Regions from separate parts of the Lentibacillus daqui genome, predicted to be linked through region 1. Evidence: riboswitches for the same ligand, from Rfam matches in the RefSeq annotation. Region 1 holds a riboswitch; the other holds the start of a gene.

Evidence for each region. Region 1 has a riboswitch for lysine ahead of dapA (4-hydroxy-tetrahydrodipicolinate synthase). Riboswitches for the same ligand answer to the same signal wherever they lie in the genome.
Region 2: another riboswitch for lysine. It lies ahead of O2S85_RS06605 (Na+/H+ antiporter NhaC family protein); the one in region 1 lies ahead of dapA (4-hydroxy-tetrahydrodipicolinate synthase).

The regions. Positions count from the first base shown of each region.
Region 1 is NZ_CP114176.1:3,677,432-3,688,338, reverse strand. Features, by position in the region: gene O2S85_RS18340 (coenzyme F420-0:L-glutamate ligase) at 1-243, opposite strand, end outside; gene O2S85_RS18335 (LysR family transcriptional regulator) at 362-1,255, shown strand; gene O2S85_RS18330 (DUF4188 domain-containing protein) at 1,300-1,797, opposite strand; gene O2S85_RS18325 (PadR family transcriptional regulator) at 1,854-2,423, opposite strand; gene ymaG (inner spore coat protein YmaG) at 2,624-2,941, shown strand; gene O2S85_RS18315 (IS4 family transposase) at 3,548-4,777, opposite strand; gene O2S85_RS18310 (tellurite resistance/C4-dicarboxylate transporter family protein) at 4,979-6,031, shown strand; gene dapA (4-hydroxy-tetrahydrodipicolinate synthase) at 6,154-7,041, opposite strand; lysine riboswitch at 7,171-7,349, opposite strand; gene O2S85_RS18300 (O-acetyl-ADP-ribose deacetylase) at 7,526-8,092, shown strand; gene O2S85_RS18295 (glycosyltransferase) at 8,445-9,440, shown strand; gene O2S85_RS18290 (CidA/LrgA family protein) at 9,655-10,023, shown strand; gene O2S85_RS18285 (LrgB family protein) at 10,016-10,705, shown strand; gene O2S85_RS18280 (YuzC family spore coat inner layer protein) at 10,777-10,907, opposite strand, start outside.
Region 2 is NZ_CP114176.1:1,303,420-1,314,326, forward strand. Features, by position in the region: gene sufB (Fe-S cluster assembly protein SufB) at 1-1,123, shown strand, start outside; gene O2S85_RS06585 (sulfite exporter TauE/SafE family protein) at 1,271-2,080, shown strand; gene O2S85_RS06590 (bifunctional metallophosphatase/5'-nucleotidase) at 2,084-3,484, shown strand; gene O2S85_RS06595 (YunC family protein) at 3,580-3,882, shown strand; gene yunB (sporulation protein YunB) at 4,044-4,826, shown strand; lysine riboswitch at 4,871-5,048, shown strand; gene O2S85_RS06605 (Na+/H+ antiporter NhaC family protein) at 5,165-6,715, shown strand; gene O2S85_RS06610 (sodium-dependent transporter) at 6,933-8,462, shown strand; gene O2S85_RS06615 (methionine/alanine import family NSS transporter small subunit) at 8,464-8,574, shown strand; gene O2S85_RS06620 (M23 family metallopeptidase) at 8,803-9,774, opposite strand; gene O2S85_RS06625 (YhcN/YlaJ family sporulation lipoprotein) at 9,846-10,427, opposite strand; gene O2S85_RS06630 (YutD family protein) at 10,585-10,860, shown strand.

The DNA of each region.
Region 1 (10,907 bases):
GATTGTGTGATCACCGAACTTCGCTTGTACATCTGTTGCGATATCGTCAATTGTTGCGTAATTTCCCTGTGAACGGGCAACAACGGATTCGGTTATTGATATGATATCTTTATCCTGAATAGTAAATCCTTCTACTTCTGCTGCATTCAATACACTGTCGACAACAATTTCATCAATATTGTCACCTTGATTGATGATTGGGCAGCGAAGGCCACGTGATACGGTTCCAACTACTCGTTCCAAAATAATCTCTCCTTGTTGCTATTAAGGTTAATATCCATAGTTCCTACTTGTAATATACACTGAAGAAGTGGTATAAGTAAAATGAATAAATATTATACCAAATATAAGGACTGTTTATATGAAAGGTAAATTGGATTTATATAAAATCTTTGGGGTTGTTGCGAAAAACAGGAGCTTCTCCAAGGCAGCGGAGGATCTTTATCTAACCCAGCCGGCTGTTAGTCAGGCAATTCGGCAATTGGAGAGTGAACTCGATACACGACTTTTTAATCGAACACCAAAAGGGGTAACGCTCACAAATGAAGGCAAGCACTTATTTAAATATGTCCACGCTGCACTAAACTTGCTTGATACAGGTGAAGAAAAAATACTTGCGTTCAAACATTTAACAACTGGGGAGTTAAAGATTGGCGTTAGCGATACGATATCCAGATATTTTTTACTTCCCTATTTAGAAGTTTTCCATAATGATTATCCTAATATCAAATTTAAAATTGTCAACGGTACTACAGCTGAAGCGATTTCCATGTTAAAGACAGGATCCGTTGATATAGCTATTTGTAATTTCCCGGTTGATGATCCCAACTTGGAGATGCAGCCATTTCTTGAAATACAGGATATTTTTGTTTACGGAAATAGATTCAGGCAGCAGCTGTCTGCACCAATTCGTTTGCAGGAACTGGTGGAACAGCCCTTGATTTTCCTTGAGCCAAAGTCCAATTCAAGGGTGTATGTGGAAAATTATTTGCTATCCAAGGGCATCAAGATCTCTCCGGAATTTGAATTGGGCTCCCATGATTTGCTTTTGGAGTTCGCCAAAATTAATCTGGGAATTGCCTGTGTCACTAAAGAATTCTCTAAAACGTATTTGGATAAAGGACTGGTCCATGAAGTACAGCTAATCGACGGGATTCCGAAAAGAAGTATTGGTGTATGCTATTTAAAAAGCGTACCATTATCAACTGCTTCGACCAAATTTGTTGAGATTATTGAACAGGGAAACATTTCTTGATTGTTGCAACAAGGCCTGTCCTCTATGTGTAAATTCAAGGACTCTCAGTTTGCTCCGGAATGTTTTATATCACGATGCAGCCGCTTTCTGGCTGAAATGGTTTCCGGAGTAATTGGGATATGCTTTATCGCTTTTCCTAGCCCGTGTTGTGGCATATTCCGATAAAGTGTTTCGTACTTGCCTTTATCAACTGGATAAGTTTCATGGTAAATGCCAACAGCCTCATTGTTGTCGACTTGTTGATTGAAGTTTTTCCATGCAGCCAAATGTTTTTCCCCTTTGGCATAGGCAAGTAAATCCTCAGTCGACTGCCAGTATTGAATCATGAGAGTTGTTCGTAGTCCAAAGTAATTTTCCATGGATAAAAAACCTAACTCCTCCTTGTTCATGTACAGCTCTTTAATCATGCCTCGCATTGCCTTGAAAACTGGTAGCCATTTGTGTACTGCAAATCGTTTGTTCATTCGCATGCCGATTAGAAATACAACAAGATCGCTGTCATTGTCGGTAATGTAACGGCCAGTGTAAATTGACTTTCTCATGATTTTATTCCTCCCATTTGATGGATCCATCATGACACCCAGATATGATAATTCACTTACTTCGAATACGAAGCATCTTTTACCTTTTTAATCTGTTCGGTAGTCGCCTCGCACCATTCAATCGCTGCCTGTGTTACCCTTTTTCCATAATCTAAGGTAAATAGCCAATAGGTTGCATCTTTTTGATCATGTTTATTTGTCGTAATCATTTGTTCTATGTTTGTGTAAGTTTGATAAGTTATTTTCAATTTTTGCTGGTAATCGTTCAGTTGATTTAGCGTATTTGCTGTGGATTGATGACGTCCAAAAAATAATTTCAATAACAATTCATTTCGCTCCACAGGTATTTGTTCAATCGGTTGTTTGAGCCATTCTTTTAAGGTTGTTTTTCCTTTTTGTGTCAAGAAATACTCCTTTCGATCAGGCTTTCCTTCCTGTGTAGCTGTTTTTACTGTAGCCAATCCCTCTTCTTCAATAAATTTTAGGGTTGGATAAATTTGCCCGTAACTAATTTTCCAAAAGTGGTTTAAACTTTGGTCAATGAATTGTTTAATTGCATAGCCGGATTTGCATGTAGTTGTCAAAATCCCAAGTATTGCGTAGGTAGTATGATTGTATTCTTTCAAAAGGATCATCCTATCTATATGATATGTATCTGTTAGATATATGATACCACAAAGCTGATGTTAACACCAAACACTATTTTTTGAAAATTTGATTTGATGTAATAACTTGTAATTACCTACTTCTGGTGAAAACGCCCAACACCTTCATTAGGCAAATGCATAAGGATATCATATACTACATTTTGAAGTGAGGGAAAAGAATGAATAACGAATGGAATCAGCAAGCCGCAATGCCTAATTATGAAGAGAATTTGTCAACTGCAGTGCCAGAACAACAAAGAAATTCACAAGAGGAAATGCAAGAGCCGGTTCAAGGGTACGGAGTGGGTTTTAACGGATATCCTGGTTTTGGGAGTGATATTGGCGGACCAGTACCTGTCAGATATGGATTTGGACCTTTCCTTGGCGGTTTGGCAGGTGGGCTGCTGACAAGTTATCTATTATTTCCGCATTATGGTGGTTACGGCGGTTTCGGTGGCTATGGATATTACCCGTATTATCCAGGGTTTTTTTGGTAATTTTTTTGCTATGAGACAAAAATGCCCATTACAACATAAAGGCTTTGGCAGACCACCGTTTATATGTAAAAGGTCTATTTTAACCGGATTTTAATTCATTTTATACGTAAATCACATTGCCATCATAACGTGAAAAGTTGTGATGGCTTATTAATGGTGGTGGAGCATTTTCAGGTCAATCAATTCATCCTATCGTTCAGTCGAGATTACTCTCCAATTGATAAATCTTTTGATAGTGGCCGATATCGGAGCCTAAATGGTTGATAATTTTTGTGAAGTGGTCGATACATCCATCCGTTCGGTTGATACTCCTGCCATCACAGTTGAAATCCCCCCAATATGGTCGATACCCCCTGCTCACACAATATTGATGGCGATCAAAATCACATGCGCATGGCCCGCCATCGATTTTCCTTTTACATTGTGCTACGCTTATCCTAAATCACTAGCGTTGCATTAAAACCATTTCTGAAAGTCAATCATCTTGATTAGCTACCCGACTTAATCGGGTGAATATTCTGTCATATATTCCTTCTATAAAATTAAAAAAGAACAACGAGGGTTTAAAGGTAGCCCTTCATCCATTTTTTGAATTTTATATACTATTTAAATGAGTGGATCATAAACCAAGTTATCTAAATGAAAAATCTCTCCTAATTCATATTGTGCTAGGGTTTCTTCAAAGATTCGTTCGTGTTCTTGCCGCCGTCGTCCTCTAGATGTGCCTTCAGGTGGTTTAAACACTTCGGAAATAAAATTCGTCATTGATTTATCCCAGCAATCACGAATCCAGTGAAGCATCTCTAGTAGTGTGCCTTTATAGCTTATTCTGTTCTTCATAAGCAGTGTTAAACAGTACGTGATCATCGCTAGATAGAGCTGATTGTATACGGCATTTTCACTTTTTCCATACAACTTTTTGATTACAAGGTGTTGCTTTACCCATTTGAAAAATAATTCAATTTGCCAACGATTTCGGTAAAGGTCGCTTATTTCCTGTGCACTCACCTTTGCATCATTACACACGATTCTAATTTGATTCCCTTCACTATCTCGGGTCTCTACTAATTGCAGTTCATGCTTCATGTTTCCAATCTTTATAATCGCATGTCGAGTGATTGGAGAAGTATCGTCAACCGGCATTTCCTCGATGACATGCACAACAGTATTTGATTTAATTCGTGTCACAAAACGAATACCAGCTTTCGAGTAGGCTTCAAACTTTTCAAAGTTGAAATAGCCACGGTCGAACACATGCAGCACATTTTTATCCGCTACAATCAATGCGTCCAGCTGTGTTTCATCCGCAGGTCTTGCCGGAGTAAGATTTACTTTATTTGGGTAAGAAATGCCATCGCAAAAGGAAATGGAAGTATGCATCTTCACTCCAGATTTTGTTTCTCGAAAATCTGCCCATTCATATTGACTGAGGCACATGGATATGGTTGATGAATCAATCAAATGAAGCTTACCAAGTTCTTTACTTACCATTCTTGGTCCAAGTATATGGTGCAACTTCTGAATTAAATGATGTAGAATCACTTCAAAAATTTCATGTGGGATACTTCTGTTTTTTCGAGAAAGCTGTGACTTACTAATATTTTCAATACCTACTAGCCTTTGAACTGTTTTCTTGCGTTTAATCGTATTGCTTATTCGTTTTAAACTATCTAAGTTTTTCAGTTGTGCATAGATAAAAGCATTGGTAAACGTTAGTAGATCAAGCTTTTTAACATACTTATCAAGTTCTGCGTGATCGACCATTTTTTGGGTTACTTTTGAATCTAATGGATGAATGTATTCCTTGAATACAGTTTTTATGGTATGATTGTCCATGAGTTCTCCTTATAATTTGGGATTTGGACAGGACTACCATTCCCTTATTATAAGGTTTTTTTATAGACTTTTGTAGTGAAAACTCCCATTATTCCTAATGTTCCAACTAAATATTTTTCTTGATATTTGTAGAAAAACTTTATGCAACGCTAGTGATCCTAAATAAAGAACGTAGTAGGAACAGAACTAGAGGTGGAATTAATGATCCATTTTTTGAAGGAAAAAGCTGAGCATTTGTTTTCCGGTTATTTTGCAATGGTAATGGCAACTGGTGCATTATCAATAGGTTCATACCTGCTCGGAATGCATATGATTGCCAAGACATTGCTGGTTATAAACATATTTGCCTATATTGGATTATGGACACTAATGATTATTCGCATTATTTACTTCCTTCCAAATGTATTAAATGATTTAACCAGCCACTCGAAAGGGCCAGGTTTTTTTACATGGGTTGCGGGAACGTCAGTGTTTGGCAGTCAATTGATTATCGTTGGGCATCATCATGTCGTATCTGAGTACCTGTTTGCGCTGGCTATTATTTTATGGTTGATTATTATGTATACCTTTTTTACGGCGGTTACTGTACGCAAGAATAAGCCGACAATCGCTGAGGGAATTAATGGGGCATGGTTAATTGCTTCAGTTGCCACGCAGTCTATTGCTATTTTGGGAACATTATTGGCGCCTTACGTAGGCGGAGAGGCGCAACGAATCCTTTTGTTCTATACATTAGCCATGTATTTTCTAGGGTGTATGCTATATTTGAACATTATTACGTTAATCTTTTACCGGTTTACGTTCGTGGAGTTCAAGTTTGAGGCACTGACACCGCCGTATTGGATTAATATGGGGGCCGTTGCTATTACAACATTAGCAGGGTCAACATTGATTATGCATGCGGACTTATTGCCGTTTTTACATCAGATTACCCCGTTTTTAAAAGGCTTTACGTTATTCTTCTGGATTACGGGTACATGGTGGATTCCGTTACTTTTTATCCTGGCGATTTGGCGGCATATCATCCATCATTATCCACTGACTTATGATCCGCAATTTTGGGGAATGGCCTTTCCGCTGGCGATGTATACAACAAGTACATATCAGTTTTCTGAAGCATTGGGACTGCATTTTCTACTAATCATTCCTAAGATTATGTTCGTGATTTCCATCGCTGCATGGGCTCCTGGATTTATTGGTTTAATCCATCATGTCATCGTTTCTTTTCAAAGGCATAATCAGCACCTGTCCTGATGAGGAAATATAAGCTTTTGAACTATTTGAATAACCTTATGGGATACAACACAGGATTTTTGTGAAAAAAAGAGCCCATAAAAAAATCGCAACAGTCTCGTACCGTTGCGATGTCAATCATGTTAGCTGATAGCTCTCGTTTGTCTTACAGGGATTACTTGTCTTAACGTATTCATTTCTGTTTCATTTAATGGAACGAGTGGTAAACGAACCCCGCCGACCGGGATGCCAGTTATGTTTAAAGCAGCTTTTACAGGTGTAGGGCTAGGCGCTTCGAATAATGCCTTCATGATCGGCAAAAGTTTGCGATGCATTGCCGCGGCCTGTTGTACCTCACCATGTTTAAAATGTTGCACCATTGCCTGCATCTCATTGCCGATAATGTGCGATGCAACGGAAATAACCCCAGTTCCGCCAACAGATAATATGGGCAAGGTCATACTGTCATCGCCACTATATAAGGTGAAATCAACTGGTGTTCCCTGAATGATTGCCGCTGTATCATCCAAATTCCCGCCGGCATCTTTCACTGAAACGATATTATCGATTTTCGACAGGGCAATAATCGTTTCCGGTGACATATTGATTACACTGCGTCCGGGAATATTGTAAAGCATTACCGGCAATGATGTAGATTGGGCGATTGTCTTGAAATGCTGAAACAATCCTTCCTGTGATGGTTTGTTGTAATACGGGGTAACCAGCATGACCCCGTCAACGCCGATCTCTTCTGCTTGTTGTGTTAATTGGATAGATGCGTGCGTGTTGTTTGATCCTGTTCCGGCGATCACAGGGATCTGTTCCCCTACAGTATCCTTAACAAATTTAAATACTTGCAGTTTCTCTTCAGTTGTTAACGTAGGTGATTCTCCCGTTGTTCCTCCTACGACCAAACCATCTGATCCATTGGCAATCAAATGTTGCACTAAAGCAGCGGTTGCTTCATAATCCACCTCACCATTGGCATTAAATGGCGTTACCATTGCAGTTAATACCTGACCGAAATACATGTCGTCACACCCTTTGAAAAATTTTACTTGCCTTTTTTGGAATAAGGATGATCAGGGCAATCGGCTTAAACGCAAAAAAGCAGCAACGACGGCTTCATTGCTGCAGAATAGTTTTATATGAACATTTCTGCGTAAGATAGCCCTCCATATAGCTCACTATATGACAGTCCTGCATTTATTCAATAACAGAACCAGCGTCCGGAACATGAGCTTCCTTCCGCTTCGGCAAATTCCCCTTTCCACCATGATCACCGGATTCTCATGATCCTCCTATGATGTACTCATGTCTTTGCTCCTCTATCCTTATATCAAAAGAATTGAAATAAGAAAATATTTAACTACTTGTACTGTACCAGATAAATGAAAAAACAACAAGGGTTAGAAAGTAAATTGATTAAAATGATTTTGATTCTATGCAGGAACGATTAGTTGACAAGATAGTGAAGCGGTTGTACAAAGGAGTAAAGCTATAGGAGGGCTATAAATGCACGTAAACATGAATGGAAATGAACTGGTACTAATGGTTGGGGATATCACCGATCAGCAAACAGATGCGATCGTTAATGCGGCTAATGGGACACTGCTTGGCGGGGGTGGCGTCGATGGTGCCATTCATCGGAAAGCAGGGAAAGAATTACTTGCTGCATGTAAAAGGATCCGGTCGGAGGTATTACATGGAGCGGAATTGCCAACTGGTGAGGTGGTTATTACCGATGGCTTTGAACTGCCGGCCAGTTATGTGATTCATACAGTCGGCCCCATTTGGAAAAAGGGAGATCATGAGCAGGATATTTTGCTGAAAAGCTGTTATGAAAATTCCTTGAACTTAGCCCTGGAGAAAGGGTTGAACAGTATTGCATTTCCATCTATATCGACAGGCGTTTATCGGTTTCCAATAGACCGGGCGGCCGAAATAGCTATGAAAACGATTATTAACTTTTTAACTGCACATCCATTTGGCATTGTCAAAATGGTATTGTTTTCCGAACAAGATTATCAAACATATCAAACCGCCCTCACCAGAATATTGAATGAACATAGTGGAGGGTGACTGGTGGACAAGCAAATGACGCCCAACCCAAAATGTTGTTGGTGAAAGGATGTTTTTTTCCCGCCAAAAAACGGGAATCGCTGATATAATGTGAGAAATCGCTGATATAACGCCCAGAATCGCTGATACAATGTACAAAACCGCTGATACAATATCCGGAATCGTTGACAAATTTACAATGCAAACAAGCTGTACCGTCAAAACGTTTACGAGATCAGAAACTATTACGTCTTGCTAATCCCAATTAAGGAGTCCCAACTGGAAATTTTTGGGGGCCTAATAAACTTCAACTACCCAATCGCTGTGATATGATAAATATAAAGCTGAAATAGTAAGAATCGAGGAGATAGACATGAAAAAAGTTGGGCTGGTTATGCGTAAGATACAATTTGCAGAAGCACAAGGGCCACGTGTATTTGCTGATCGATTAAAGCAAATTGGCAAGGAATTGGGAGTGGAAATCGTTTTTATTTCCCCGGAGCGCCATGTCAGCGAATATGATCATCTTCCAGGTTACGAGTATGAAAAGGGTGATTTGGTCAATTACGACATTGTGCTGGATAAACTTGATAAGGAAAATATTGATCATGTTATATACACCGTATCGGGGTTTACCTATCTGAACATGTTTATTAAGCATAGTGTGCTTTTTCCACACAGTATCCCGGATCCGGCATTAACTGGTTATGAAATGATGAAGCCATTTTACGGGATAGTGGATAAGGCGATTGTGCAAACTGAATATTTAAAAGACAAATTGATGACAACATTTGATGTGAAGGATGTAACGGTTATTCCGATTGGTTTTAATGAGAATATGGCCAACAAATATTTTGACCCACAGCAAATCATCGATAACCGGATTCTCTGGATTGGCAGGGACGAGGAAAATCGCCGGCCCGATCTGGTTTTTGAATATGCACGAAAGAATCCGGATAAGGAAGTGGTGATGGTATTCGGTGGGGAGCGATATCGGGAAAGTGTTAAAAAATATGTCATACCGGATAATGTAAAATTGGAGTTTGCGCTGTCACAGGATGAGATTTTTGCATTGATGAATAGTGCCAAAGTGTTTTGGAGCTGCTCGAAATTTGATACCTATGCGATGCCCTTAACTGAGGCGTTAGCAATGGGAAAAATCATTGTAAAGCCAGAACACCCATGTTACAGGCATATTAGTTCGCAGCACGCTTTTTCCGGAAACGAGCAAAATTGGTTTGAGCTTGTCAATATGGCAGCTGCATCACCATACAAAGTCTCACAGGAAAACCGGAAGTACGCATTTGATAACTTTTCCAGCACCATCATGAAACAAGGCTACCGGGACTTTTTCGATGCCTGGCTATAGGACAAAGGGGCGGTTCTCCAGTCCCACCATTTTATGGAAGTGCCGAAAAAAAGCGAATGGTCCTGTCGATAAAAATGGGCAAAGCCGCTGACCGCACTGAAAAAAGAAGTGGGATAATGTGCCTGTCCCTTTGTCCCGCATTGTCAAATTTGTTTGGCGGGTCTATAATAGATGCTTCTGGTTTTATTCTATTTACGGAAAGAAGTGTCCGAGGTTGCAATTTTGTAGAGTTGTAGTGCAGATTGCTATTTTGTGCGTTATCTATATGATTGGTAACGGTATTCAAGACGTCCTTCATTTGTCGATACCAGGTAGTGTGATCGGTATGATACTATTATTCGCCATGTTATCCATGAATATTATCAAAGAGAAGTGGATCAAGGATGGGGCTGGTTTTTTTGTTAAACATCTGACCTTTTTCTTTATCCCGGCTACAGTGGGTATATTAAACTATGCCAATATATTCGCTGGCAAGGGGTCACTTTTAATCGTGATTATCCTAATAAGTACTGTACTGGTGATGGCCGGGGCGGGGCTTGTTAGTCAATGGATTATTCGCTGGAAGGATGTTAAGGATGATTAATCTTTTCATCGGGGTAGCTGCGATTATTGGTACGCTATTAATCTATTTGTTTTCGATAAAAGTTCATCAACGGATTAATTTCAGTTTTACCGCACCTGTCATTATCGCCACGTTTCTCATTATTGTTGGATTATTAGTTTTTAAAATTCCTTATGAAACATATATGGTAGGCGGTGATTGGATTAATAAACTGCTTGGCCCCGCTGTTGTTGCGCTTGCCTATCCGCTTTACCAACAACGGGATACATTGCGACAACTAATCATACCAATTCTCGGCGGCACTTTAACTGGGGCGGTAGTTGGTGTTTCGACCGGTATATTGCTGGCAAAATGGGCTGGATTTGATAAATTAATTATTTACTCCCTTGGCCCCAAATCAGTAACAACACCAGTTGCAATGGCAATCGCTGACTCAACGGGAGGAATTACCCCACTTGCCGCTGTGTTTGTGATGATTGCCGGGATTGGTGGTGTCATGATCAGTTCCTTTATTTTAAAGTTTTTCCGTGTTAACCACTATTTAGGTAAGGGTGTAGGGCTGGGATGTGCCTCTCATGCGATGGGAACGGCCAGCGCGATGGAAAGTAATCCACTAGAGGGATCGATTAGTACAGTAGCTATGGTTGTTAGTGCAGTGGTTGTTTCGATTATCACACCAGGCTTGATTGTATTATGGACTTAAGAAATCGTGAATCAAACAGGATCAGAACGGCTAAACCACTTAGTTTAAGACAGCCGTTCATGAAAAACCTGTTATTTCCAACGCAGTGACATTGCCAATTTACAACATTGCCCTTTGTCGGAATACATGTCAAAAGTTATGCCGTCCGGGGTATAGCGTACCTCCACTCTTTCTTTGATACCGGCTGAGTGGATCAACTGTT
Region 2 (10,907 bases), 1.4 Mb from region 1:
GGATGAGGTTCCTGATGAAATCAAACAAACATTTGACAAGTTAGGAATTCCGGAAGCAGAACAAAAATATTTGGCAGGGGTTTCCGCCCAATATGAATCTGAAGTTGTTTATTCCAGCCTGAAAGAGGATCTGGAGGCAATGGGTATCATTTTTAAAGATACGGATACAGCACTTCAGGAACATGAAGAATTATTCAAGGAATACTTCGGTAAAGCTATCCCGCCAACAGATAATAAATTTGCTGCCCTTAACTCAGCCGTCTGGTCTGGTGGATCATTCATTTATGTACCAAAAGGTGTAAAAACAACGACACCATTGCAAGCATATTTCCGTATCAACTCGGAGAATATGGGACAATTTGAACGGACGCTGATCATTGTTGATGAAGGTGCTTCTGTCCATTATGTAGAAGGTTGTACGGCGCCAGTCTATACGACGAATTCATTGCATAGCGCGGTTGTGGAGATCTTTGTTAAAAAAGACGCATACTGCCGCTATACAACGATCCAAAACTGGGCAAACAATGTTTATAATCTGGTAACGAAACGTGCGACATGTGAGGCTAACGCGACAATGGAGTGGATCGATGGAAACTTAGGTTCAAAATTGACCATGAAATATCCAGCTGTTCTATTGAAAGGTGAAGGTGCACGCGGTAATACCCTATCGATTGCAATTGCCGGACGCGGTCAATGTCAAGATGCTGGTGCAAAAATGCATCACCTGGCACCAAACACTTCGTCAACGATCGTATCCAAATCGATTTCCAAACACGGCGGAAAAGTAAACTACCGCGGACTTGTTCACTTTGGACGTAAAGCAGAAAATGCCCGTGCCAATGTTGAATGTGATACGTTAATCATGGATAATGAGTCAACTTCGGATACCATTCCATATAATGAAGTTTATAACAATAACATTTCTTTGGAACACGAAGCAAAGGTATCTAAAGTCTCAGAAGAACAATTATTTTATCTAATGAGTCGGGGATTAACAGAAGAAGAAGCGACAGAAATGATTGTAATGGGCTTTATTGAGCCGTTTACTAAAGAGCTTCCAATGGAATATGCCGTTGAAATGAACCGGCTGATCAAGATGGAAATGGAAGGTTCGGTAGGTTAAGTTTGAACCCACCAAAGAGCTCGCAATTTGCGGGCTCTTTTTATTTTTGTTCAACTAGCCTATATCAATAGAATTCATTACTAATGCGTGCTAGTATGGTGATAGACATATCAAGTAACGACAACGTGAGATAGTAGGGATTCGTAATTGGTTTACATCATTTGTTTATTCATTGGCATTGTAACAGCTTTTGTAGGAAGTTTAATCGGACTTGGCGGCGGGGTCATTTTAATTCCAAGTTTGTTGTTTTTGTTCCATTATACCGATATGTTCGCTTGGGCAACCCCTCAAACGATTGTGGGAGTCTCCTTAATGGTGATGGTTGTTACGGCATTATCTTCGTCTATATCCTATTTCCGAAAGGGTCGTATCGATTATAAAACGGGCCTTTTATTTCTGGTGGGAAGTATTCCGGCTGGTATTTTTGGTGCCTGGTTAAATCAGTACATTGATGCGGATAAATTCTCACTCTATTTTGGTATTTTGATGCTGGTCATATCTACTTTATTTTTAATCAAGCATGATAAGAAACATACGGATGATCAGGAACATTATAACCGTTCCTTTCAGATTGGGAATAAAACATATTGCTATACCATTTCGATTTGGAAAATAATCGTATTATCTGTTATTGTCGGTGTTTTATCCGGGCTGTTTGGTATTGGTGGGGGAGCGATTATTGTACCAGCAATGATTTTGTTGTTTGGTATCCCCGCACATATAGCTTCAGCAACTTCCATGTTTATTATCTTTTTTATCAGCGTGATTACAGTCAGTTCACATATTTATTTGGGCCATATTAACTGGCAGTATGTGTTTTTCTTTATTCCTGGTGCATGGATTGGCGGGACGATCGGAGCCAAAACCAATCAATTCTTAAATGGAAAAACATTGGAATGGATATTACGGATTTTACTTGTTATCATTGGGATTCGATTAATAATAGAAGGTGTTTAAACTATGCAGGAGAAAATATATTTTTATTATACGAATGATTTGCATAGCAACTTTTCCCAATGGCCGAAAGTAGTGCAATATTTAAATGATGCACGGGCAAGTACATCGCTTGAGCGGGCATCCAGCTGGGTAATGGATATTGGTGATCATATAGACCGTGCGCACCCAATTGCTGAAGCCTTTATGGGAAAAGCGAATGTGGACCTGATGAACGATGCCGGCTATGATTTAGTAACGCTTGGGAATAATGAAGGTATCACGCTTAATCACCAGGATTTATACCATCTTTACGACCAAGCAAATTTTCAGGTTGTTTGTGCCAACCTTCATGATATGGCAGAACCAGCTCCAGCATGGCTCCATTCACATGTGTATGTCCAGTCATTAACTGGCATACGGATTGCTGTTATTGGTCTTACAGCACCTTTTAATGATTATTATGAGCTGCTGGACTGGCATGTTTCGGATCCGTTTGCAGTGTTGGAACGAGAAATCAAGATGGTTGAACAGTCGTCAGATATAATTGTGTTATTATCTCATCTAGGACTCAGTGAAGACCAGACGATAGCCCGACGTTTTCCCGAAATTGATGTGATTATCGGTGGACATACGCATCATTTACTACGTACAGGCGAGATCGTTAATAATACAATACTGACAGCGGCAGGGAAGCATTGTCACTTTATTGGTGAAGTTATTTTGACATGGGATCATCACCGCAAACAACTCGTACATAAAGAGGCATATGCAACTGACATTAGTCATTTAACCAAGGACATGCGGACAGAGAGAAAAATACAAAAACTTACCGATCAAGCGGATGATTTACTAGGCAAGACAGTTGTGCACCTGGATCAATCAATTGAGGTGAAGTGGTTCGAGGATACAAAAATTATGGAAAAACTAACAGCAAACATGAAACATTGGACAAGGGCTGATTGTGCGATGCTGAATTCTGGCCTGCTACTTGACCGATTGCCTGCTGGAGATGTCACGTACCAGGATGTGCATCGAATCTGTCCACATCCAATTAATCCATGTGTCGTGGAATTAAATGGCGACGAATTGCTTGAGGTTGTCCGCGCATCGTTTACCAGAGATTTAATGGAGCTGCAACTAAAAGGTTTTGGTTTTCGCGGTAAGCTGATTGGGCGCATGATATTTTCCGGAATTACCGTTCGCACAAAAGCTTACACCGATGGACATGAATCAGTCAGAGAAGTGTTGTTTCAAGATAATCCTATCAATCCAGATCGTACTTACACGGTTGCAGTTGCCGATACATTTACATTCGGTCGATTGCTTCCGGAAGTGGCCAGATCAAAAACAAAAAAATATTTTTTACCAGAATTTCTGCGTGATCTACTCGCTTATACTTTAAAAAAAGACTTTGCTGAACGGTAATATGAGATTTAACCGCTTCTGGTCACAACCAAGTGTCATTGCCCAAGCCCCTTGAATACATATGTTAGTGTAAATAAGAGGGGGGAAACGGTAACATGATAACAGTAAATCCATTGGAAGTAGAGGGCTTGTTCTTTACCGCTATCGAAGTAGAGTTGCCAAAAACGAATTTATTAATTATTACAAATGAAATAGGTTATATCATGTGTGGTGCTTTGGATGTAGATGTATTGAATGAGATGTTGGCAGACCGTCATGTTATTGCCGGGCGCGCTGTTGGGGTGAAAACAATTGACGATTTACTAAATGCACCACTTGAAAAGATAACGGATGCAGCTAAACAGTATGACTGGGAGCCGGGTATGATCGGTCGTGATGCTTTGATCAAGATATCATGATGACGGGTAGTGGTTTTACAAATGGCGGTGGTTAAAGATATCAGACTGGCGTAGATGCCTGGACCGGATATTGTAGAATTGTAGAATGCTTGAATAATTAATCCGGAAATAGCATTCTAACCCCTCTGAAACAAGCATAAAATTGTTTCAGAGGGGGGTTGATGTTGCGACGACGGCCAGTTTTCAAGAAAAGAAGATCACCACTTCCAGCGAAAAATATTTTGGTAATTACCATGATCTTATTCGTGGCTATGATTGGACTAACCCTTATTATTGTGGATGCAGGGATTAAACCGACATTAAGGGATATAGCTGAAGTGAAAACAACAGAGTTTGCGACCCGTGGGATTAATGCTGCTGTGAAATTCGCAGAGGATTATGATTTTGAAAATGTTACGGAGTTTACCAGGGATAATGAGGGCAACATTACATCCTGGAAATTCAGACCTGATGCGATCAATGAAATAAACCGATATGCAACCGATAGAGCAGAAGAGTTTTTTTTACGAATGAATAGTGGGGAAATTCCGGAGGATGAACAATCGGACCTTGATTTGGATTATGGGGATACTGCAGAAGAGAAGAGTACCGAGGATCCGACACTGATCAATATCCCGCTTGGGGAAGTAACTGGTAATACTGTACTTTCTAATCTTGGCCCCCAAATACCTGTAAACCTGGAGCTGGTTGGAAATGTGAAAACGGATGTAAAACATGAAGTAGAAAAATTCGGGATTAATAGTGCGCTAGTGAAGGTTTATATTCATGCCGAGGCTGAAGTGCAAATTGTTATACCGTTTTCCACCAGTGTCAAAGAAGTAAGCACTGATGTTTATGTGACTTCCGGTATTGTGATGGGGAAAGTTCCGGAATATTACGGCGGTGGGGGAAACAACAATCCGCCAATTTCGATACCAAAAAATGAGTTGCAAAAAGATAAGTAGACTAGTATAGTATTAATATAAATAAATAATCAACCTTATCAGATCGGTGAGGTAGAGGCGCAAGCAGGATGAGTATCCAATTGGAGAATGACAACGATGATGATTGGAAAAAGGGCTGGTTGCCGAAGCATCATAAAGATCATATTTATCGATGCTGGTGTATCTTTGAACAAGGGGTATACTGTCATGCATATCACAAATGTATGGAGAACTACTGATCGAAATGGAGGATAACGTATACTAAAAACAATGGTAGGTTATTTTCTATCGTTGTTTTTTTATGTCTTTAAAATTTCCAGGTTCTCCGGTCGTTTGATGAAGAAATGGAGGTTTACCATATGGAGGGAACAATTTATTCATTAATCCCCCCGGTACTTATGTTAATACTTGTCTTGCTCACAAGAAAGGTATTGCTGTCGTTGGGGGCAGGGATTATTGTAGGAGCATTATTCATTCATCAATTCAATATTTTAGAATTCTTAAAGGAAATATGGAGGTCGTTCGCTAGCATATTTGTAGACGATGGGAGCTTTGACGGCGGCAACCTGTTGTTGGTAGGATTTTTACTAATGCTGGGAATTATGACTGCATTTATAACAGCATCCGGTGGAAGTCATGCTTTTGGTGATTGGATGATCAAACGTGTCAAAACAAGGGTCGGGGCACAGGTGATGACTGCAATTTTAGGTATTATTATTTTTATTGATGACTATTTTAATGCACTTGCTGTTGGTCAAGTGGCCAGACCATTGACGGACAGGCATCGAGTCTCGCGTGCAAAACTATCGTATTATATTGATTCCACCTCCGCGCCTGTGGCTGTTCTTTCGCCAATATCCAGTTGGGGAGCGTATATTATCGGGTTGCTCGGAAGTTTGTTTGCTGCAAATCAAATAACAAATATACAGCCATTTGAAGCTTTTATCAAAATGATTCCGTATAATTTTTATGCTATTGCAGCAGTTATTCTTGTTTTCCTCGTAGCATTTATGAAATTCGACATGGGACCAATGCGAAAACATGAAAACCGGGCTGTTCAGACAGGGGAAGTAGTTGATCCGAATAAAAAAGTACCAGGTGATTTAAGCGAGACTTTCACACCGCATCAGAACGGCCGTGTTTATCACTTAATCGTACCAATTGTTGTTTTAGTTGTGGCAACTGTTGCGATGATGTTTATTACGGGCATAAAGGAAAGCGGTGAAGTTGGATTTTTGCAGGTTTTCGCCAATACAAATGTTAATGTTTCACTGTTCATTGGGGGATTGTTAGCCGTAATTAGCTCACTGATTTTTCATCTCCGGTCCAGTCACCCAAGGGCCTCTTTAACAATGATTGTTATCGAAGGTGTTAAGGCTATGCTTCCAGCCATTTATATATTAGTTTTGGCATGGATGATTGGTTCCATCATCGGCACATTGGAAACCGGGAGTTATTTGGCAACACTTGTGGATAATGCTTCGATAAGCACAACATTATTGCCATTTTTATTTTTCATTATTGCTGGTTTTATGGCATTGGCTACAGGTACTTCATGGGGTACATTTGCTATTATGCTGCCGATTGCAGTGGACGTGACACTTGGTGCAGATATAAATATGTTATTGCCAACATTAGCAGCGGTGCTTTCCGGATCAGTGTTCGGGGATCATTGTTCACCGATTTCGGATACAACAATATTATCTTCAACTGGTGCCGGTGTGCAACATATTGATCACGTTTTAACCCAAATACCGTATGCAATGTTGGCTGCACTGGTTTCATGTATTGGTTATTTGATTATTGGCTGGACGAACTATATGATCCTTGCTTTGGCGACGGCTATCATTATTTTGGTTGCCATTGGTTTTTTATTTCAATTTATCGAAAAAACAAAAGTGGAAAATTAACGCAACCCCCTTCTTGTCAGTGGATGAGAGGGGGTTTTTAGATGGTAAAGTTTGCGTGATGCGGCTAGGCATATATTGGTTGGTCAATATGTTGAAACACTTTGACATAGTCTAAAAGTAACGGTATAATACAAGTATAAATATCAGAAAAGGGGAAAGATTTTAATTTAATCTAATATAATTAAATAGAAGAACTTACTAATGAGGAGGTCAATCAATGGAAAATCGTTCGCAATGGGGAACAAGGGCGGGATTTATTATGGCTGCAGTAGGGTCAGCTATTGGTCTTGGGAACATATGGCGATTTCCGGCCGTCGCCTATGAAAATGGAAGCGGTGCATTTTTTATTCCATATTTATTTGCGTTACTAACTGCAGGAATTCCGATTTTAATCATGGAATTCACGATGGGACATAAATATCGCGGTTCAGCTCCGTTAACGTACAGCCGAATGCATAAGAAATCTGAATTCATCGGCTGGTGGGCAGTAGCGGTTGCATTTGTCATTTCAACGTATTACTCGGTTATTATCGCCTGGGCAATATCTTATGCACTATTTTCATTTAATCTAAGCTGGGGAACAGACACGGAATCATTTATGTTTAACGATTATTTGCATTTGGTTGATCCGGGGAATTTTGGTGGTTTGGTTCCTGGTGTACTTATCCCGCTCATCATCGTTTGGATTGTCGTATTGGGAATTTTGTTCGCAGGAGTTAAGAGGGGGATTGAGATAGCAAACCGCATCTGTATTCCTGCATTGGTCATTATTTTCTTGATTGTTGTTATTCGTGCCATTACACTGCCAGGTGCGATGACTGGACTGAACGCATTCTTTGAACCGAACTTTGCCGAAATTGCGAAGCCTGGTGTCTGGGTTGCAGCCTATGGTCAGATCTTCTTTAGTTTATCAATAGCCTTTGCGATCATGATTACGTATTCCAGTTATCTACCCAAAAAGTCGGACATTACTAATAATGCGTTCATTACCGGGTTTGCAAACTCCGGTTTTGAATTACTTGCTGGAATTGGTGTATTCGCTGTACTTGGATTCATGGCTACCCAACAAAATGTACCTGTCGATGAGGTTGTTGCCGGTGGTGTGGGGCTGGCATTTGTAGTATTCCCGCAAATCATTAATCAGTTCCCAGCGCTAAACGGGTTATTTGGTTTCTTATTCTTTGCCTCGTTGATGCTCGCAGGGTTAACTTCATTAATATCGATTTCTGAAACCTATGTTGCCGGGTTGGTGGATAAATTCGGCATTACCCGGAAAAAAGCAGTTTTGTTTGGTGGCGGACTCGCCGCGATCTGTTCCTTTGTTTTTGCCACAAGAGGCGGATTAAATTTCCTGGATACGACCGATTACTTTATTAACCAGTTTGGAGTTGCTTTGCTTGGGTTAATTGAAGTGATTTTTGTTGCATGGGGATTGCGTAAACTTGGAGAATTTAAAGCTCATGCAAATGCCATTTCTGATATCCGGTTAGGCTGGTGGTGGACTGCTAGCTTGGGAATCGTTACACCACTTGTACTCGGCTATATGCTGTTTGGTCTGTTTAAAGAAAATTTACTGAAACAATTTGCAACTGAAAATGGTAACTATGAAGGGTATCCTGATTTCTTTATTTTTTATAGTGGCTGGTTTGTAGCAATTGCGGCATTAGTGATTGGTATAATCATGACCTTTACTAAATGGAAAACACGTGAGAACGAAGCACAATCAAAGACGAAGGAGGCAAACTAATATGAGTGGAGGAGCGATTGTTGTTGCGATTTTTGGAATCATTATTATTTGGGGGGGCTTGGCGGCCAGCATTGTAAATGCCGTGAAAAAATCCAAAGAATCCAATTCATAAATTTAATTAAATTTTCCTTAAAGTGCGTGTTCAAAAAGGAGGATAAAAAGGACCGAGAAGTTCTAGGCGGCGTGGCTTTGAGCACCGGAGTGTACATAAAAGGTACATGAGGAGCGGAAAAGCAAGCCAACGACGAAATTCGAAGTGTCATTTTTACCGGACTTTTTGAACATCCTCTTAAAAAGAGCCATTATTTATACAATGATGGCTCTTGTTTTTTCCGTTATTTCACTTCACCATTCGTTCCCACTTGCGTAAATATGGATATGGATCGAACGACCATTCACTATGACCATTATCTTTGTACATGCCATAATGCAAGTGCGGTGGAAACTTCCCCGAGGTTCCCGGCGGCCCATAACCTGTTGAGCCAACACTGCCGATGATATCACCGGGTTTCACAACTTGCCCCACTTTAATTCCGTCTTCATATCCGCTTAGGTGACCATAATAGTGATAAATATTATTGATATCACGAATTCCAATCCGCCAGCCACCATACAAGTTCCAGCCTTTCATTTCTATCACCCCATAGGTGGTCGATTTGACCGGTGTTCCATAGTCAGCAAAAATATCTGTCCCTTCATGGATACGGGTTCCGCCAAATCCACGTTTGTCCCCCCATGTACTCCTGTAACTATAATTGTAATTGGTTGCAACCGGAAAATCCCTGTCTACTAAATGCAACTTTTGATACTGTTGAAACACCTTTGCCGTGTTCATAATTGTCTGGACGGTAAGATCCCGCTTATAATAATGCCATAAACCGATTTTGATATCCTCTTTTGTCGGTCCATATTGCAACAACCAATTGGCCATTGTATATAAAACATCTTCCGGATTTCCCGGATCTGCCTTTTCATCGCCGTTTCCATCTTTACCGATTCCGTTAAAAAGTGTTATTACATTTGGATGATCACTTTTGGCACCGTTTCCTAAGCCATACCATAGTTCATCCGGAATAGATATGGAAACTTTTTGCTCTGATTTCTTATTGCTGTCGTTTCCCATGTTGCGCTCATATTGATCAATAGCCGCAATATAATACCAGGGGATTTGCGTTAAGCTTTCTGTTTTTTTATAGAGAGCCATTCGGGTTTGGTAAATGTTATTGTCGTCCGCAGCTGTCGGAACAGGAAATAAACCCATGATAAACAGAAGGATAAAGGAGACGATGAAATAAGTACGGACACGCAACATTTAATCACACCTCCTATTTAAAAAAAACAAAGAGGGCTGTCATATCGTTGCCCCCTTTGCTTACGATGGAATTATCTTGTGTTATTTTCCATATTGTTCTCTCTGCCTTGGGGAGATTTTTTCATCTCGTGAATAATGTTATCAATAGTATTGTCATAATTTTGGTTACGAATGCTGGAATTATGCAAACTTTGGATATCGTTCATTAACGTTTGGTTATCGGATACATAAATATTGAAAAATCCCGGCATCGTTGATTTGGCGGTTTTGCTGGCAATATCTGCAGCAGTGGCTGGATCCATATCATCATTTAACTGGTAGGCAATTAATACTTCTTGATCAGTAACAAGTGTAGCTGCTTCATTAAAACCGTTGTTGCGTAAAATCATTCTGGTAATCATATCCGCCATTTTGTCCCGATCGATTTGAACGGAATGCAGATTCTCATGATCGTTATTCAATTGGTTCTTATTGTAGCGGACATAGCCAAGTTTGTTGTCTCTTTCCTCGTCTGTTGGGGTATGCTGTCTGTCAGGTGTCAATGAATCAGACATTTGTTCCTGTTCACTTTGGGAATTATTGTTTACTCCATTACAACCGGTAATAATGGCCAAGCTTAACACAGATGGAAGAAAAACTTTCCACTTCTTCATCGATTGACCTCCTAAGGCAAATATGATTGTTCCCCCTCACAGTTAGTTTGTAGTGCATGACAAAAATCATACAAGCAACATAACAGGTTCTCTTTGTAATTTCTGGTTATTAGGTAATGGATTATGGTACACTATATACAATGTGGGGGGAATTAGGTTGATTGAAATCCAAGGAAAGTATTATGAAGTTATTGAAAACATAAAGAATGCCTTTCAGGAGCCTATAGTAAAAGAACGGTATTCAGAAATTTTGACAAAATATGATTTTATTGTCGGTGATTGGGGCTATGATCAATTACGGCTAAAAGGATTTTATGATGACCAAAATGCAAAAGCTTCTTTCGATACAAAAATAAGTGCACTGGATGATTACCTGTATGAATATTGTAATTTTGGCTGTGCTTACTTTGTATTAAAAAAGGTGGATATATAAAGCCCTGTTCAACGGCTTATTTAACGTAAAAAAGAAATCGGCAGCCC